3 regions of the Rhizobium sp. AN68 genome follow, and region 3 is predicted to be linked to each of the others. Evidence: riboswitches for the same ligand, from Rfam matches in the RefSeq annotation. Region 3 holds a riboswitch; each other region holds the start of a gene.
The links. A riboswitch is a leader RNA that binds a small molecule or an ion and turns the genes downstream of it on or off. The one in region 3 is predicted to bind thiamine pyrophosphate.
Positions count from the first base shown of each region.

Region 1 (3,274 bases), on a different contig from region 3:
AGCGACAGGTTGAACTGGTCTTCCCAACGGAACTCGAACCTTGCACGCGACAGCGCATCGTCCCGCACCTGTGCCGCCGGATGCCCCTTGGCGAGATCGGCCGCGTGAGCCGCGATCTTGTAGGTGATGACACCGACCTTCACGTCGTTACGATCAGGCAGACCGAGATGTTCCTTCGGCGTGACATAGCAGAGCATCGCCGTGCCAAACCAGCCGATCATCGCTGCCCCGATGCCGGAAGTGATGTGGTCGTAACCGGGGGCGATATCGGTCGTTAGCGGCCCAAGCGTATAAAAGGGCGCCTCACCGCAGGTCTTCAACTGCTTGTCCATGTTCTCCTTGATCTTGTGCATCGGCACATGGCCGGGGCCCTCGATCATGACCTGGCAATCCTTCGCCCATGCGATCTGTGTCAACTCACCGAGCGTCTCCAGCTCGGCAAATTGCGCGGCGTCGTTGGCGTCGGCAATCGAACCGGGCCGCAACCCGTCACCCAGCGAGAAGGAAACGTCATAGGCACGGCAGATATCGCAGATCTCGTCGAAATGCTCGTAGAGGAAGCTTTCCTTGTGATGATGCAGACACCACTTGGCCATAATCGACCCGCCGCGCGAGACGATACCGGTGACACGGTTGACGGTAAGCGGAATGTAATGCAGCCGAACACCGGCATGGATGGTGAAATAATCCACGCCTTGCTCCGCCTGTTCGATCAACGTATCGCGGAACACTTCCCAGTTCAGGTCCTCGGCAATGCCGTTGACCTTCTCCAGCGCCTGATAAAGCGGCACCGTGCCGATCGGTACCGGCGAATTGCGGATGATCCATTCGCGGATATTGTGGATGTTGCGCCCGGTCGAAAGGTCCATGACGGTATCGGCACCCCAGCGGATCGCCCAGACCATCTTCTCCACCTCTTCGGCCATGGAGGAGGTGACGGCGGAATTGCCGATATTGGCGTTGATCTTGACCAGAAAATTACGGCCGATGATCATCGGCTCAAGCTCGGGGTGATTGATGTTGGCCGGGATGATGGCGCGACCCGATGCGACTTCCTGACGGACGAACTCTGGCGTCACATAATCGGGTATCTGCGCACCGAAACTCTCGCCATCACGAGCCAGCTTCTCCTTCGCCGCTTCGCGCCCCAGATTTTCGCGAATGGCGATGAACTCCATTTCCGGCGTGATGATGCCTGCCCGCGCATAGGCAAGCTGCGTTACGGCTTTTCCTTCCGTGGCCCTCAGCGGCTGGTGGCGCACGGCAAATTCAGGCGTCAGGCGCTCGCCAGTGGCAAAGCCGTTATCCTCCGGTTTGACGTGCCGACCGTCATAAGCCGCGACATCGCCGCGCGCTACAACCCAGTCGTGACGCAGGCGCGGCAGACCCTTTTCGATCAGAACGTTATGCAATGGATCGGTATAGGGGCCTGAGGAATCATAGACCGTGACCGGCGGTTCTCCCGCCGTCGGGTGGACGGCGATTTCGCGCATCGGCACGCGAATATGCGGATGCAAAATTCCGGTTTTGTGGATTTTCGTGGAGGCGGGATGCGGCCCGGTTGTGACGACAAGCGGGATATTCTTGGCAACGATATTCATCATGAGGCTCCAAAGTTTGACAGTGGAGACCCAGTTCGAGCCGGAATGATGGAAAATACCGACGCGTCGGCAGCGCAAGTTACACGCAATCCGACCTTCGGTCTTTGCACCGTCCCTACGCCAGTATGAACTGGATCAGGTTCAACGGGTCACTGCGCATAAAAGCAGAATCTCAGCCCCTTGACGGGACACCCCTGGTGAATGGACACAAGAGAAAACACCGCCCGACATTTGTCAAGGGTGCTGCTGATGGCTGGCAAAGGTGGACGAACAACAAAAGCGCCGTTAGTGGTAATTAACCTAACGGTTTAGGCGAATATTATCGTTTTCAAATTAACGATAAGCACAAACCATCCTGATGTTAAATTCATGGGAGATAAGTCGGAATGAATGCGACTATTCGTGAAATACTGGCAAAATTCGGCCAGCTTCCTACCCCCGTCGATACGATTGAAAACGAAGCAGATCTTTATGCAGCAGGTCTTTCTTCCTTTGCCTCGGTGCAATTGATGCTGGGTATCGAGGAAGCTTTCGATATCGAATTCCCCGACAACCTCTTGAACCGCAAGTCCTTTGCCAGCATCAAGGCCATTGAAGACACCGTTAAGCTCATTCTGGATGGTAAAGAGGCAGCCTGATGAATGTGACCGTTGCGCCGCAGGATGAAACGCTGTCCGCGCGCGCAAGCCGCGTCGCAGCAATTGCCGCCAAACACGCGGACGAGGTGGACGTCACCGGTCGCTTCCCGGAGGAAGCCGTCAACGCGCTGAGACAAGAGCGCCTTCTCGGCATTCAGGTCCCGTCCTCTCTTGGTGGCGAAGGCGCATCCATACAGCAAATCGCCGATATCTGCGCCCGGCTTGGCCAGGCCTGTTCGGCAACCGCGATGATTTTCGCCATGCACCACATCAAGGCATCGAGCCTTGTGGAACACGGCGAGACAAGCCCATGGCATGCGGGTTTCATGAGCCGCATTGCAAGCGAACAGCTTCTGCTCGCCTCGGCCACGACCGAAGGCGGAATCGGCGGCAATCTGCGCAATTCCATCTGCGCGATTGAGGTCGAAGGAGAGATCTGCCGGCTGGAGAAGGACGCCACCGTCATTTCCTACGGCAGCAATGCGGATGCCATCCTCATCACCTCGCGCGCCCACAAGGATGCCGCCCCGGCCGATCAGGTGATGACCGTCTTCCTGAAAGATCAGTACAAGCTCGAGAAGACCCACGTCTGGGACACACTCGGCATGCGCGGCACCTGTTCGGACGGTTTCCTGTTCCGCGGCGAGGCGCCGGCGGTGCAGATATTCCCAAAACCCTTTGCGGAAATCGCCGCGCAATCCATGCTTGCAAGCTCGCATCTTCTGTGGAGCGCCGTGTGGTATGGCATCGCGTCGGATGCGGTGCTGCGCGCGCAATCCTTCGTCAGGACGGCTGCACGCAAGTCGCCCGGTGTCACACCGCCAGGCGCTATCCACATTGCCGAAATTTCCACCAAATTGCAGGTGGTCAAATCCAACGTCATTGCGGGCGTAAAGGCTTACGAAGACACCAAGAGCGACCCGGACAAGCTGATGTCCATGGCGTTCGCGGTTGCCATGAACAATGTGAAGATCTGTTCTTCGGAAACCATTCTGGAGATCATCGACCAAGCGATGCTGGTCTGCGGCATCATGG
Region 1 is NZ_JARWMI010000003.1:2,450,468-2,453,741, forward strand. Features, by position in the region: gene thiC (phosphomethylpyrimidine synthase ThiC) at 1-1,601, opposite strand, end outside; TPP riboswitch at 1,696-1,807, opposite strand; gene RBH71_RS25000 (acyl carrier protein) at 1,988-2,239, shown strand; gene RBH71_RS25005 (acyl-CoA dehydrogenase family protein) at 2,239-3,274, shown strand, end outside.
Region 1: it holds a riboswitch for thiamine pyrophosphate, as region 3 does, so the genes downstream of both, thiC (phosphomethylpyrimidine synthase ThiC) here and RBH71_RS05610 (ABC transporter permease) in region 3, are expected to answer to the same signal.

Region 2 (3,274 bases), on a different contig from region 3:
GGCAATTTCCGCCTCGGGCGATGGCAAAAAGGCAAGAAGGCCGAGCAGAACTGCTGTGACTGCAATCTGCAAAACCGAAAGCGCGATTGCCCTTTGCGGATCGAAATCAAACCGCAGCGCCTGATAGATTGCGACCTCAAGTGTCGTCGCCGCCGGTCCACCGCCCAGCAGAAGCACTAGCGTGAAGCTGGTGGCGCACAGCATGAAGACAAGCCCGGCAATACCGGGAACAAGCCGCGAGACGGCCGGCCACTCGATGAAGCGGAAAACCGAAACCGGCCCCATGCCAAGACTTGCCGCCATCCGCCAATATTCGCCCGGAATCCGCTCCAGCCCGGCCAGCATCAGCCGCACCGCAAGCGGCAGATTGAAAAACACATGGGCGATGAGAATGCCGGAAAGGCCGTAAATACTGAAGGGCTGCTCCGCACCGGCAAAAACAAGGGCAGTATTCAAAACACCCTGCCTGCCCCAGATCGTGATGATGCCGAAGGCGCCGACGATGACCGGCAGCCCCATCGGCACAGCCATCAACCTGATAATCCAAATCCGCCCCGGAAAATCCTGTCTGCGGGAGAGCGCAAGCGCCACCGGCAGGCCGAGAACAATGGAAAGAACAGTGGACAACGTTGCCTGATAGAGCGTGAAGCGCAGGATGCGCAGCGTGTAGGCATCCACGATTCCGGTGGCGGATGTGCCGGCATCGAAAGACAGGAGTGCTGATACAGCAAGCGCCATGAACAGGAAAACGGCGGCAAACGCCGCCGTTCCGCCAATGATCGACCATCTGTAGTCGCGACGCAGCATCATGCGCGGGCGTGCCTCTTGCTCAGTTCATGCTCATGGCCGCAAGCCATTCGTCGATCCAGGCCTTGCGGTTCTTCGCCACCTCTTCCGGGTCCATCAGGAAGGTCTTCTGCGGTACGACGAGTTTGGAAAATGCCTCGGGCAGGGGCGTGGACGTTGCCGCGACCGGCATCATCCAGTTGTTTTCCGGAATGGCATCCTGAAATCCTGATGTGAGCGTGAAAGCGAGGAACTGCTTCGCCAGTTCTTTGTGCGGCGCGTTTTTGAGAAGGCCGGAAACCTCGATCTGGATGTAATGCCCCTCGGAAAAACCCGCGGCCTGATAGCGATCCGTCTTTTCCGAGACCATGTGATAGGCAGGCGACGTGGTGTAGGAGAGCACCATCGGCACCTCACCCTTGGTGAAAAGGCCATAGGATTCCGACCAGCCCGGCGTAACAGTGAGAATGCGCTTCCGGAGCTTCGCCCAGGCTTCCGGTGCCTTGTCGCCGTAAACGGACTTCACCCAGAGCAGCAGGCCAAGCCCCGGCGTGGAGGTGCGCGGGTCCTGAATGGCGATTTTCTGTGAAGGATCGCCGTCCACCAGATCCTTCAGGCTCGTCGGCGGATTTTTTATCGTCTGCGTGTCATAGACAACGGCGAAATGACCGTAGTCGTAAGGGACGAAAATGTCGTCCTTGTAACCGCCCGGCACCTTGGCCGCCGATGCATCGATACCGCTGATATCGAAGAGGCCGGTCTGTTTCGCTTCCGCGACCAGATTGGTGTCGAGACCAACAACGACATCCGCCTTCGACGCCGCCCCTTCAAGCTTCAGGCGGTTGAGCAGCGCCACGCCATCCGCCACACCGACGAAATTGACCGTGCAATCGCACACTTTCTCGAAGGCCTCTTTCACCTTGGGGCCGGGACCCCATTCGGAAACGAAGCTTTCATAGGTGTAGACGGTCAGTTCCTGTCTGTCCTGAGCAGTGGCAAGACCGGGCAGAAACAACGAAACGGCAACGAGGGAATTCAGGAAAAGACGACGGCGCACGGGTATCTCCTCAAAAAACGAAAAGGGAAATAGCCGCTTGCCTTAAGCCGTCTAATCCCTCCGCCGGTATGAACCGGATCAGGTTCTTCGGGTTGGCAAGCCTCTCAGCCTTTTGCACGCAAGCACAAAAGACACCCCGTTAGATCAAGATGATGATGTAGTCCCGCTGTCTCTGATTGGCAAGATGGCTGCCGTCAGGCCTGCTGCACCATGTGCACCAGTTCCCAGACATGGCCGTCGGGATCCTGAAAACTACCGGCATACATGAAACCGTGATCCTGAACCGGTTTCCAGCTGCTGCCACCCGAGGCGAGCGCCGTTTCGATCATCCGGTCGATTTCCTCACGGCTTCCCGCTGTGAGACAGGTCAGGACCTCGGTGCTGCGTGTGGCGTCGGCGATATCGCCATTGATGAAATCGCGAAAACGCTCCTCCTGAAGAAGCATCACGAAGATGTTCTCCTCAACGATCATGCAGAGCGTGCGGTCATCCGAATATTCCGGATTGAAGGTGAAACCGAGAGCCGTGAAGAAGCTTCTCGATGTCTCGATATTCTTGACCGGCAGATTGACGAAGATCATGCGCATTTTCTGAACTCCTCCGAACCCGCACAGGAAACGGCAATTCCGCCTCCCTGTCAAAGGTGGATGAGACCTCAGTCAAGAAATCGCGACCAAGTCACCCTTCAATTTCCTCGCGCAGCATCTCCAACTCCAGCCATTCCTCTTCCATGGCTTCGAGCTTTTCGCGCAGCTTCGTCATTTCCTGCGCCAGCGTATTGAAGGTAGCCGGGTCCTTGGTGAACAGATTGGGATCGGCCATACGCTGCTCACGCTTGGCGATTTCGCCCTGCGCCTTCTCCATTTCCTTTGGAAGGTTTTCGAGCGCAAATTTTTGCTTGAAGGAAAGCTTGCCCTTGGCCTTTGAGGGGTCCTGCGACGCGGAGGCGGAAGGGGCGGTCTTTGCCTTTTCCTGCTTCTCCGCCTTGCGCTTTTCTTCTGCGGCACCCTTGCGTTGCGCCATCATGTCCGAGTAGCCGCCGGCATATTCGATCCAGCGTCCATCCGGCTGGTCCGGATTGGCGGGCGCGATTGTGGAGGTGACGGTACGGTCGAGGAAATCGCGGTCGTGGCTGACGAGAATGACCGTGCCGGAAAAGCCCGCAACGATTTCCTGCAACAGATCGAGCGTTTCGATATCGAGATCGTTGGTCGGCTCGTCAAGGATCAGCAGGTTGGTAGGCCGCGCCAGAATGCGCGCAAGAATAAGACGGGCGCGCTCACCACCGGAGAGGTTGCGGATGGGCGTGCGGGCCTGTTCCGGCTGGAACAGGAAGTCCTTCATGTAACCCGTCACATGTTTCAACTCGCCATTGACCAGCAAATTGTCGCCGCGACCGTCGGTGAGGTAATGAGCGAGCGTATCGTTTGG
Region 2 is NZ_JARWMI010000003.1:2,610,578-2,613,851, forward strand. Features, by position in the region: gene thiP (thiamine/thiamine pyrophosphate ABC transporter permease ThiP) at 1-810, opposite strand, end outside; gene thiB (thiamine ABC transporter substrate binding subunit) at 830-1,843, opposite strand; TPP riboswitch at 1,882-1,992, opposite strand; gene RBH71_RS25720 (VOC family protein) at 2,038-2,430, opposite strand; gene RBH71_RS25725 (ABC-F family ATP-binding cassette domain-containing protein) at 2,522-3,274, opposite strand, start outside.
Region 2: it holds a riboswitch for thiamine pyrophosphate, as region 3 does, so the genes downstream of both, thiB (thiamine ABC transporter substrate binding subunit) here and RBH71_RS05610 (ABC transporter permease) in region 3, are expected to answer to the same signal.

Region 3 (3,274 bases):
GCAGGCGGCTATCTTTCACGAGATCACGATGGGTGACGAAGATGAGCTCGTCATAGGCGGGCACGCCATGTTCCTCGGGGAAGAACGAGCGGCCTTCGTGGCCTTCAAGCTTCATCTGCGTCAGTTCGAAATTACGGAAGCCGCCAAGCGTGGCATCGACCTTGCCGGCGATCAGGGATGGCGAGAGTGAGAAATTGACGTTGACCAGTTCAACATCGTCCTTTGTCAGTCCCTCCTTCTCCAGCATGCGCTTCAGCATCGCATCCTCGAAACCGGAAACCGAGAAGCCGACCTTCTTGCCTTTCAGGTCCTTCAGGCTCTTGATCGGCCCGTCGGCCAGAACGGTGACGGTGTTCAGCGGCGTTTCGACCAGCGTGCCGAAACGGACGAGCGGCAGCCCTGCATCGTGGTCGAGATAGAGGTTCGGCTGGTAGTGTACACCGATATCGGCCTGCTTTGCCGAGACCAGACGCGGTACGGCGGATGGGTCTGCGGGCGGGATCAACTCGACCTCCAGCCCTGCATCGGCGAAAAGGCCGCGTTCCTTGGCAATCACCATCGGGGCATGGTCCGGGTTCACGAACCATTCCAGCAACACGGTAAGCTTGTCGGCCGCCTGCGATTGCACAGGCGAAAGCACGCTTGCTGCCGCGACGACGAGGGAAAGAAGAGTTCGTTTCATGGTGCCGAAAGTCTCCGCAAATGTTTGAAAGGAATGAGATGGTCTGTTTCTTTGGCCCAGGGGGCGAGGTTGGCCGTTGCCCGGTCGACGACAAGCCGCAGCAGCACCGCCATGAGGGCGAGAATGGTCATGGCGGCGAACATTGTGTCGGTCTGCATGCGGGCATTGGACTGGATCATGACAAAACCGAGCCCGGCGGAGGCGCCCACCCATTCGCCAATGACCGCGCCGAGCGGGGCGAGCGGAGCTGCGACCCTCAGCCCGGAAATGAGTGAGGGAAGCGCCAGCGGCACACGCAGCCGGGTGAGGATTTGCCAGTGGCTCGCCTCTGTCAGCGAGGCGGCATCGAGGATTGTCCGATCCGTGCGATTGAGGCCGTCGGTGAAGGCTGAAGCGACGGGGAAAAAGATGATGATCGCCGTCATGACAACTTTCGAGGCCATGCCGAAACCGAACCAGAGTACGAGAATGGGGGCCAGCACGAAGACCGGAAATGCCTGCAACACGAGAACCATGGGCCAGACGAGGCGGCCAAAACGCGGGACGGCGGCAATCGTAAAGGCAACGAGAATGCCGGCGGCAATGCCAGCCGCAAGCCCGACAGCCATTTCACCTGATGTCACCATGGCCTGTCCGAACAGGAAGGCTGGCTGGCGCAGGAGTGCTGCGGCAACATCGGCCGGCGAGGGCAGGATGTAGCGGGGCGGTGCAAGCAGCCAGATGCCCAGCTGCCAGACAATCAGAATAAGAACGACGCCCTTCAGCGCATGGGAGGCACGCATCGGCCGGGGCTCAGACGCAGCCGTACCGTATACGAAGGGAAGGATGTTTCATCATCATCGTTCGGTCTCCAGCTGTGGCGATCACGGAGATCCGGGCAAAGCGGAGAAGAGAAAGGGCAGTACCGCAAACGCGCTACAGTTTCCGTTCCTACGCCGGCATGACCCGGATCAGGTTCAAGGGTCCGGCTCATCGCCATCTCAGCACCGTCAGGTGCTCCCCTCGGAAGAGACTGTTTTGCTAGGAGGGTTTTGAAGTAATGTCAACGTTGAAAGTTAACGAGAATATTGGCGAATTTGCCGCGAACATATTAGTTGTCGATTATATTAAGTTTATCAAAAATTAGTTATTTATTGAAACCGCTTTTCAATTCCGCTGTATTAGCTTCAGCTCCCAGATTGGTTGGGGGCGAACTTGAAAAACTTCTGGCGAGAGAAATCTGGAAATTTTGGCATTCTGACCGCGCTGCTCATGGTGCCTCTGTGCGGGGCTGCCGGTGTGGCGCTCGATATTACGCGCGGCATGTCGGTCAAAGCCGATCTGCAGCAGGCGGCGGATTCCGCGGCTCTGGCGGCAGTCGCCGATATGTCCGCAAGTGTTCAGGCGGCAAAGAAGATGTCGGGGGACGGTGTCATTCCCGTCGGCAATGAAGAAGCCCGGGCATTCTTCGATGGCAATCAGCGCGGCGACGCGGACTACACCATTACCTCTGTCGATGTCTCGGTGATCAAGCACGGCAATGTGGTCGAGTCGTCCGTCAGCTTCAAGGCGTCGGTCAGCACGACCCTCTCAGGGCTTCTGGGGAAGGATTTCGTTTCGGTTGCCGGCACGGCCACGGCCAAATACGAAACGGAAACCTTCAGCGATTTCTATCTTCTGCTTGATAATACGCCCTCCATGGGAGTGGGCGCGACACCCACGGATGTTGCCACCCTGGTTGCGAACACTGGCGATAAATGCGCTTTTGCCTGCCACATCGTGAAGGACGGCGTGGCAGACCCGAACAGCTATTACTTCAAGGCCAAGAAACTCGGGGTTACGACGCGTATCGACGTGGTTGCCAAGGCAACCGCCAGCCTGATGGACACGGCAAAGTCCACGCGCAAAAGCAGCAATCAATATCGCATGGCCGTCTATACCTTCGGGGAACGGGCGGAAGATACCAAGCTGCTTGAGGTCGTTTCGCTGACATCGGATCTGGACGCAGCAAAGAAAAAAGCTGGTGAAATCAACCTTATGTCAATCCCCTATCAGGGATACAACAACGACCAGCAAACAGATTTCGACCGGGCACTGATCCAGATTGGAGATAAGGTCGGCAGTTCGGGCACGGGCGCAAGCTCGGCGAACCCGGATAAGGTTATTTTCTTTGTTTCAGACGGGGTGGGCGACAGTTACAAGCCGTCCTCCTGTACGAAAAAACTGACGGGAGGCCGCTGTCAGGAGCCGATCGACATCAAAGACTGTACGAAACTGAAGGAAAAGGGTTTTCGTATCGCGGTGCTTTATACCACCTATCTGCCGCTGCCGACGAATGACTGGTATAATAGCTGGATCAAGCCCTTTCAGGCGGAAATCGGCTCACGCATGCAGAGCTGCGCTTCCCCGGGCCTGTATTTCGAAGTCAGCCCCTCCCAGGGCATCAGTGACGCGATGACGGTGCTGTTCAAGAAAGCCATTACATCACCACGCCTGACGGGCTGATGGCCGTTTAGCGAGGCCTGTTAGAGCATCGGTTGAACGCCGCAATATTTGCGGCGTTTTTTGAAATGGCCGGAAGGTGATGCTTCAAGCGATATTGCGAAGCTGTTC
Region 3 is NZ_JARWMI010000002.1:473,475-476,748, reverse strand. Features, by position in the region: gene RBH71_RS05615 (ABC transporter substrate-binding protein) at 1-682, opposite strand, end outside; gene RBH71_RS05610 (ABC transporter permease) at 679-1,464, opposite strand; TPP riboswitch at 1,593-1,695, opposite strand; gene RBH71_RS05605 (TadE/TadG family type IV pilus assembly protein) at 1,877-3,166, shown strand; gene RBH71_RS05600 (alpha-glucosidase) at 3,251-3,274, opposite strand, start outside.